Regions from separate parts of the Collinsella sp. CLA-ER-H6 genome, predicted to be linked through region 2. Evidence: riboswitches for the same ligand, from Rfam matches in the RefSeq annotation. Region 2 holds a riboswitch; the other holds the start of a gene.
What was found. Region 2 has a riboswitch for thiamine pyrophosphate ahead of thiM (hydroxyethylthiazole kinase). Riboswitches for the same ligand answer to the same signal wherever they lie in the genome.
Positions count from the first base shown of each region.

Region 1: another riboswitch for thiamine pyrophosphate. It lies ahead of thiC (phosphomethylpyrimidine synthase ThiC); the one in region 2 lies ahead of thiM (hydroxyethylthiazole kinase).

Region 1 is NZ_JBBNLS010000006.1:39,634-43,998, reverse strand. It holds gene AAAX77_RS03835 (YaaA family protein) at 99-908, shown strand; gene AAAX77_RS03830 (hypothetical protein) at 932-1,447, opposite strand; TPP riboswitch at 1,511-1,626, shown strand; gene thiC (phosphomethylpyrimidine synthase ThiC) at 1,619-2,953, shown strand; gene thiD (bifunctional hydroxymethylpyrimidine kinase/phosphomethylpyrimidine kinase) at 3,136-3,966, shown strand; gene AAAX77_RS03815 (SGNH/GDSL hydrolase family protein) at 4,027-4,365, opposite strand, start outside.
Region 2 is NZ_JBBNLS010000007.1:49,020-53,384, reverse strand. It holds gene AAAX77_RS04430 (patatin family protein) at 1-11, shown strand, start outside; gene AAAX77_RS04425 (thiamine phosphate synthase) at 113-808, opposite strand; gene AAAX77_RS04420 (thiamine-binding protein) at 805-1,146, opposite strand; gene thiM (hydroxyethylthiazole kinase) at 1,150-1,989, opposite strand; TPP riboswitch at 2,041-2,151, opposite strand; gene AAAX77_RS04410 (HAD family hydrolase) at 2,245-3,153, shown strand; gene AAAX77_RS04405 (LysR family transcriptional regulator) at 3,164-4,060, shown strand; gene AAAX77_RS04400 (5-methyltetrahydropteroyltriglutamate--homocysteine S-methyltransferase) at 4,216-4,365, shown strand, end outside.

The DNA.
Region 1 (4,365 bases), on a different contig from region 2:
CCTTCATCAGTTGCGGTGAAATACGGACTAAACTGGCCCATAAACGGCCAAAACAGACCGTATTCCACCGCAATTTCTTTTTTGGCAGAGGAGAGTTCATGCTGCAGGTCATCATTTCGCCCGCCAAGCAGATGCGCGCGGCCCAAGATGCTTTTGAAGTCCTGGGCATCCCACCCTTTGTGCGCGAGACGGCTCGCCTCCACCGCGCACTGCTAGATATCGAGCGGAATGAAGGCAGCGGCGGCCTGCAGGCGCTGTGGAACGTGAGTGACAAACTGCTGGGGCCTTGCCTCAACACCCTGCATGAGTTCGGGCCCATCCTGAAAAGCGGCGATCTCGACAATCCCGCACTCGCTCGCCACCTCTCCCCTGCCGTCATGTCCTATCACGGCATTCAATACCAGAGCATGGCACCCGAGGTGATGGATTCCGCGCAGCTCGCATGGCTGCAAGACCATCTGTGGATCCTCTCCGGCCTCTACGGGTGCGTTCGTCCCTTTCATGCCGTCGAACCGTATCGGCTGGAGATGGGCGCGAAGCTCGCCGTTGACGATGCCCGAGACCTCTACGCGTTTTGGAGCGACAAGCTCGCGCGGGCTATCGCCCCGGCAGGCTCAAACACCACGATCGTCAACCTCGCCAGCGTAGAGTATGCCAAAGCCGTTCTGCCCCACCTCGCGGGCGACGCCACGGCCGTCACATGCCTCTTTGGCGAGGGTATCCGCAACGGGAAGCCCATCCAACGGTCGACCGCCAGCAAAAAGGCGCGCGGCTCCATGGCGCGGTGGATGGCAGAAAACAAGCTCGAGGATGCAAGCGAACTTACCGCATTCAACATCGGCTATCGACACATCCCCGAGCTTTCAGACAAAAACACCCTGGTTTTCATGAACGCGCAGGCACAATAGACCCGCCGTTTCCAAACACCCCGTTACTCCGCCAAGCCATCGGCCTTTGTAATCTCGCTCGTCGAGCCATCTTGGTAGGTAATCTTAACGTGCTCCACCTCGGATACCGCAGCGCCCGCCGGGGGCTCCAAGCGCCATTCCGTCAGCGCAATGTCCATGGTCGTGGGCACGTCCCCTTGATCTTTGAGCTTCACCGTCAGCGTTTTGAGCGTCGCATCAAACGTCACGCGTTCGATTTCTTCGCCCGGAATAGACCCGCCGCTCAGCTGCAGCTGCACAAACTCGTCGCACGGATACCAATAGTCGCCCGGTGCGGCAACCGTGTTGCCACCAGAATCTTTCATGGTCATAATCGGCAGGCCCTCGTCGGCTTCAAACCCCCAGGTGGCGCCGCCAGGACCGCCGAACGTCCAAATACAAAAGGCAATCACCAGTACGGCAAGCACCGCAAAACCAATCGCGACCAACCCATGGTGCGCACGGCTTTCCTCGGCCGATACATCCCATTGCGTCTCTCGATATAGATGCTTGTCTTCCATGTACGCCTCCCCACAGGCACGCTCGTTAGGCCAATCGTACCCATTCGAGCTATACTTGAGCCCATTACATAAACGGGGAGCTTGCAGGACAAGACGGCAGGCTGAGACTGGGCGCGCCCGCCCTGACCCGCAAACCTGATATGGGTAATGCCAACGAAGGGAGCCGTGCCAATGAGCACACAGACCGAGCCCAAGCTCGTCACGCAAATCGACTTCGCCCGTGCCGGGCAGATCACGCCGCAGATGAAGGAAGTCGCCGAACGCGAGCATCGCGACCCCGAGTACATCCGCGAGCGCGTGGCCGACGGCCGCATCGCCATTCCCGCCAACATCGTGCACATCAAAAAGGGCATGCGCGCCTTTGGCGTCGGTGAGGGCCTGTCCACCAAGGTCAACGTGAACCTGGGTATCTCGGGCGACAAGGCCGATGCCGCCGAGGAATGGAAGAAGGTCAAGATCGCCGAGGACTTTGGCGCCGACGCCATCATGGACCTTTCCAACTCGGGCAAGACGCGCCAGTTCCGCCAGCAGCTCATCGACGAGACGCCGCTCATGGTAGGCACCGTCCCCATGTACGACGCCATCGGCTACATGGAAAAGCCGCTGGTCAAGCTTACCAAGGACGACCTGTTCGAAGTCGTGCGCGCGCATGCCGAGGACGGCGTGGACTTTATGACCATTCACTGCGGCATCAACAAGTCGGTCACCAAGACCTTTAAGGAGACCGGCCGCCTCATGAACATCGTGAGCCGCGGCGGCTCGCTGCTGTTTGGCTGGATGGAGGTCACCGGCAACGAGAACCCCTTCTATGAGTTCTACGATGAGTTGCTCGAGATTTGCCACGAGTACGACGTGACCATCTCGCTCGGCGACTCCTGCCGCCCGGGCTGCCTCTACGACTCCAACGACGCCACCGAGACCGCCGAGATGATCGAGCTGGGCAAGCTATGCAAGCGTGCTTGGGCCGCCGGCGTACAGGTCATGGTCGAGGGCCCGGGTCACATGGCGCTCGACGAGATCGCCGCCAACATGAAACTGCAGAAGCGCCTGTGCCACAACGCCCCGTTCTATGTGCTCGGGCCGCTGGTGACCGATATCGGCGTGGGCTACGACCACATCACCGCTGCCATCGGCGGCGCCATCTCCGCCAGCTCCGGTGCCGACTTCCTGTGCTACGTGACACCGGCCGAGCACCTATGCCTGCCTAACGCCCAGGATGTGCTCGACGGCCTCATGGCCACCAAGATCGCCGCACACGCCGCCGACATCGCCAAAAAGGTGCCCCACGCCCGCGACATGGACGACAAGATGGGCCAGGCACGCCGCAAGCTCGACTGGGACGCCATGTGGAAGTGCGCACTCGACCCGGTTACGGGCAAGAAGCGCTACGAGGAGTCCCCCGCCGCCACCGAGGGCACTTGCACCATGTGTGGCAAGATGTGCGCCGTCCGCACCGTCAACAAGATCTTCGAGGGCACCACGATCGACCTCGGCATGGAGGACTAGCCCTGTCGCTGCGGCCGCTTCTGGCGACGAGCTGGCGCCTGTCAATTGTTGACGTGTGAACATTTGCTTACATTTGCGTAAAGATTGCATCGCCCGCCCGGGTTCGGCATAGAGTCGGCCCGGGCATCTTTATAATGCTGGCTTAAAGACCCATTTGATTCCGACCGAACAAGGGAGCGAACATGGATCGCAGTAAGGTACCTGCCGTTCTATCCATCGCAGGATCCGACTCCAGCGGTGGCGCCGGCATTCAGGCCGACATCAAGACCATCACGGCGCACCGCCTGTATGCCGAGACGGCCATCACTGCTATCACCGCACAGAACACCTTGGGTGTCACCGCCGTGCAGAACATCTCCCCGGATATTGTCGCGGCGCAGATCGATGCCGTTTTTGACGATATTCGACCCAGCGCCGTCAAAATCGGCATGGTTTCCTCTGCCGAGATTATCGAGGTTATCGCCGACCGCTTGAGCGCCTGGGACGCACAAAATATCGTCGTCGACCCCGTCATGGTGGCCACCTCGGGCGCGCGGCTGATTGCCGAAGATGCCGCCGAGGCGCTCACCCGCCGCCTGTTCCCGCTGGCGACGGTTATCACGCCCAATATTCCCGAGGCCATGGCCCTGCTCGACTACGAGGTCGACTCCGAGCGCACGCAGCAAAATGCTGCCATGCTCCTCACCCGCCGCTTTGGTTGCGCATCCCTCGTTAAGGGTGGGCATCTTGTCAACGAGGCCAACGATGTACTGGCCGAACCCGCGCCACTCGATGATGAGGGCAACCATCTGGGAGATCCACTCACCACGTGGTTCCGCCACAAGCGCATCGAGACCGACAACACGCACGGCACCGGATGTACGCTCTCGTCCGCCATCGCCTGCGCGCTGGCCCAGGGCATGCATCTTGCCGATGCCGTCAACGCGGGCAAGGCATACCTGACAGGCGCTCTGGCCGCCGGCCTAAACATGGGCAAAGGCTCCGGCCCTGTCAACCACATGTGGCAGTATTAAGATTCGCAGCCCAAGCCACCGCAAAGGCGCCCGCCCCCTTTGCGGTGGCTTGGGGTCGCGCTACTCTCCGAGCATCTCTTGGAGCTTGGCTGCCACGGCGTGACCCAGGCTCTCATGGCTTTCGGGCATCATATGCAGATAGTCGATATCGCCCGGCTCGGCAAAATCAGCGGCATTCAAAAAGTCGCAGCCAAACTGTTTAGCAGCATACGCATAGTACTCGGCAAAATGCTCCGAGGCCTCGACGGAGCGCTCGTCAAAGTCGGTCATGTACACATCGGCGATCTGCGGTTTAATCTTGATAGGCGCCATCAGCAGAATACGCGGGCAGGGCGCGGCTTCGGTCCAGGGAAACGCGCGGACGGTGCGAATCAGCGCCATGGCACCGTCAGCGATATC
Region 2 (4,365 bases):
TGGCGGGGTAAGGGTCGCATGTGGAAAGCGCATCCCGGAATGGAGGTCCAAACTGGGATGCGCTTTCCATTGCTGAAGATGTGAGGCTGCGAATCGGCTGCTCGGCTTATGGCTATGCCTGCTGCCAGGTGTCGACAAGCTCCTTGGCCGCGGCGTAGGGGTCATCGGCGCTGCAGACGGCGCTCACCACAAAGAAGCCGTTGACGCCGGTGGCCTTAAGCTGCGGCAGGTCGGCTGTCTTAACGCCGCCGCCCACCACGATGGGCACGGGGCTTGCCGCGTGGAGGGCGGTCAGGTCCTCAAAGCTCTTGGTGATGATGGAGCCATCGGCTGCGCGTCCGCAATCGCGCTTGGTCTCAGTCTCGTGGAGTGGGCCGATGCCCAGGTAGTCGACTAGGCTCATGTCGGCGGTCTTGACGTACTCGAGCATCTCCTCGCAACGGGCCGAAAGGCCCACGATGGCGTCGGGACCCAAAAGTTTGCGGCAGACCTCGACGGGAATATCGCTCTGGCCCACGTGCACGCCATCGACAGCAATACCCTGCTCACGCGCGGCAAGTACGCAGTCCAGGCGGTCGTCGATCAGCAAGGCGACCTGACCGGTCTTGCCAGCCTGTGCGATTGCCTGCGCGGCGTCGCCGGTCAGCGCGATGATCTCGCGGGCGCTTGCCACCTTGGAGCGCACCTGGATGCAGGTAAAGCCGGCATCGAGCGCCTGGGTCACTACATCGCCCACGGGGCGCCCCAGCGTGTTTTCGGGGCCGAGTACCAGATAGGCCGAGATATCAAGGTTGTCGCGGATGCTCATCGTGCTTCCTCCTGCTTTTTGATCTGCGCTTCCATGCGCTCGAGCTTGCCGGTCATGGTGTCGGTAAATCCGGGTCGAATATCGGCTTTGAGCACGACTTCGGTGCGGATACCCTTGCTCGCCAACACAAAGGTTGCGTCGCGCACGACCTGCATGACCTCGTCCCAGTCGCCCTCGATCTCGGTGAACATCGAGGTGGTGCGGTTGGGAAGACCGCTCTCGCGAATGACGCGCACGACCTCAGCGACCTCGGCGGACAGCTCGTCGCCGGTGCCGCACGGGGCGATGGCCACGGCGACGAGCGTGTTCATGCCGGCATTGGTTACGGGCTCGGACATGGCTTATGCCTCCTCGAGCTCGAGTTGGTTATCGGCGATGTCCTGGGCGGTCGCGCGGTAGAGCTCATCGATAAAGGCGACCTTAAAGCTTGCCGGGGCGTCGGCGACAGCGGCGGCACGCGTGCCGGCCACGTTGTAGACGGCGGCGCCGCAGACGGCTGCCGTAAACGGGTCGGCGGCGCAGGCGTACACGGCCAGCACGCCGCCCTGCGAGCAGCCGCAGCCGGTGATCTTGGACATGAGCGGGCTGCCGCCGTGGGACTTGGCCACGGTCGTGCCGTCGGTAATCAGGTCGACTTCGCCCGAGACCACTACGGCGCCGCCGGTGTAGCGGGCGAGCTCCACGGCGGCACCACGGGCGGCGTCGACCGTGTCGGTGGTATCGACACCGCGCACGCGGCTCAGATCGGCCGTCTCGCCCTCAAGACCCCACAGGCCGGCGAGCGCGATAATCTCGGAGGCGTTGCCGCGCACGATGGCGGGCTTGTACTGCTTGAGCTCGTTTACCAGCTGGGTGCGCAGGCTACCGATGCCCAGGCCCACCGGATCGAGCACCCAGGGCTTGCCGGCGTCGTGTGCCGCCTTCGCCGCGCGGGGAATCGTCTGCTCGTAGATAGGGAAGAGCGTGCCCATGTTGAGATAGATGGCGCCGCCGCCGGCAACGAGCGCTTCGCCCTCGTCGGGCAGATAGACCATGGCGGCCGATCCGCCCACGGCGAGCTGTGCGTTGGCGACAAAGTCGATCGTCACCGTGTTGGTGATGGAGCCGGCCATCGGATTGGTGGCGCGAATCTCCTCTACGGCCTTGACCACATTTTGCTTAAGCTGTTCCGAATCAATCACTGCACATGCCTCCTTGGCATAGAAAAGGGGCGCTGTGCATAGACAGCGCCCCTGTAAAGGCGGCATGCTCCCTACGCCAGCATTAACTGACAGGTTCAAAGGATTGGGCCCCATGCCCTCTCAGCCTTGTGGTTTGCACCGCCGGCACTCCCGCATCGAATCTGTTGTTCCCTATACTAGCGCACCTGCCAAAAAGGGACAGGTTTATTTTGGCAGGTCGTTACAATAGGTAGGACCGATACGAATGGGGGCCTTATGATTAAACTTGTGCTGACCGATATGGACGATACGCTGATTCCAGCCGGGCATGACGGCGCCAGCGACTACGCCATTGAGGGTATTCATGCCATGCAGGCGGCGGGTCTGCACTTTGGGCCGGTTTCGGGTCGTCAGCCGTCCGCGATGGGCTGGATGTTCAAAAACCGTTCCGAGTGTTTTTCGACCGGTGCGTTCTGTAACGGCCAGGTGATGTTTGTCGACGGCGAGGTTGTTGCCTCCCGTGCGAGCGACAACGGTGCCCTCATGCGTCTTGCCGACTATCTTGAGCAAGAGACCGACGATACCTATCTGAAGGTCTATAGCCTGGGCGATGACTTTTGGGGCAACGATGCCTATTGCGTGACGAGTGATCCCGAGCGTGTTCGTCGCGCCATGGAGTCGGGCGGCAACGCATGGCTCAAAGGCGAAGAAGCCCCGTGCCGTCCCGTCGTCGATGACTCGCCGGTGTTTAAGGCGAATATCTGGAGTGCCCGTTCGCGTGAGGAGCTCGCGGAGCTACGTGAGCGCGTTGCCGCCGAGGTGCCGGAACTCTCGCTCGTGTTTCCCAACAACCGAGTGCGCCTGTTTGACATCCTTCCGGCTGGTTGGGACAAGGGCTGCGCTGCGCTGGAGCTAGCGCGCGCTTTGGGCCTGACGCCCGATGAGGTGGCCGTATTTGGCGATTCCGATAACGACCTGCCCATGATCGATGCCGTTCCCAACTCCGTTGCAGTCGCCAATGCCAACGAGGCTGTCACGGCTGCCGCGCGCTGGCATATCGGCGCTGCGGCAGACGATGCGGTTGCCGGGGCTTTGCATCAGATTGCCGCTTGCGCCGCGACGGGGGAGATGCCGCCGTTTATGCGCCTGCCGGGTACTGCCGACGCGAATCTCACGAACAGCTAAGGAGACAGCCATGAAGCTCCAGCAGCTCAGATATGTCGTCAAAGTTGCCGAATGCGGCAGCATTACCGAGGCCTCGCGCCGGCTCTTTGTATCGCAGCCTTCGATTACCGCGTCGATTCGCGATCTCGAAAACGAGATGGGTGTGCACATCTTTGAGCGCACCAACAAGGGCGTCATTGTGTCCGAGGAAGGCGAGACCTTCTTGGGCTATGCGCGCCAGGTACTCGACCAGGCCGACCTGCTCGAGGGCAAGTACAAGGGCGCATCCGAGCAGGTGCCGCACTTTAGTGTGAGCTGCCAGCATTATTCCTTTGCCGTCAACGCGTTTGTCGACGTGATCCGCGAGTTCGATGCCGCGCGTTACGACTTCACCCTGCGCGAGGAGCAGACTCACGAGATTATCGAGGATGTCGCGCATATGAAAAGCGAACTGGGCATCCTGTACTTATCCGAGCATAACCGCGAGGTCATCGAGCGCATGCTGGTGGCCAACGAGCTCGTGTTCGAAGGACTCTTCTGCGCCACGCCGCATGTCTTCGTCTGCGCCGACCATCCGCTGGCGGACCGCTCCAGCGTGACGCTCGAGGATCTGGAAGACTACCCGTTCCTGTCCTACGAGCAGGGCAGCTATAACTCGTTTTACTATTCCGAGGAACTGACCTCGACGTTTGAGCGCCGCAAGAATATCCGCGTGCGCGACCGCGCGACGTTGTTCAACCTGGCCATGGGCCTCAACGGCTACACGGTATGCTCGGGCGTGATCAGCCACGAGCTCAACGGCCCCGGCATTATCTCGATTCCGCTCGACGTGGACGAGTACATGGAGATTGGCATCATCACGCGCAAGAACACGACGCTTACGCGCTACGGTCAAGCCTATATCGACGCGATCCGTCAGCATATCTAGACTGCTGCGTCCTGTACAGGTCAAATCTCTTCATGGCAGTCCCAACTGATATAGGAAGCATCTATATCAAACTGTTATAAACGTATATTTTACGATGGCTATATGAGCGCTCATACTTTGTCCCAGTAAAGCAACCAATGCAAAGGGAGATATCTATGAGTGCTTTAACCACGCTGAACGCGCCGTTTCGCGCCGATATCGTCGGCAGCTTTCTTCGTCCACAGGCCGTAAAGGACGCCCGTGCCGCCTATGCTGCGGGCACACTCGACGCCGCCGGCCTTAAGGCCGTCGAGGATGAGGCCATT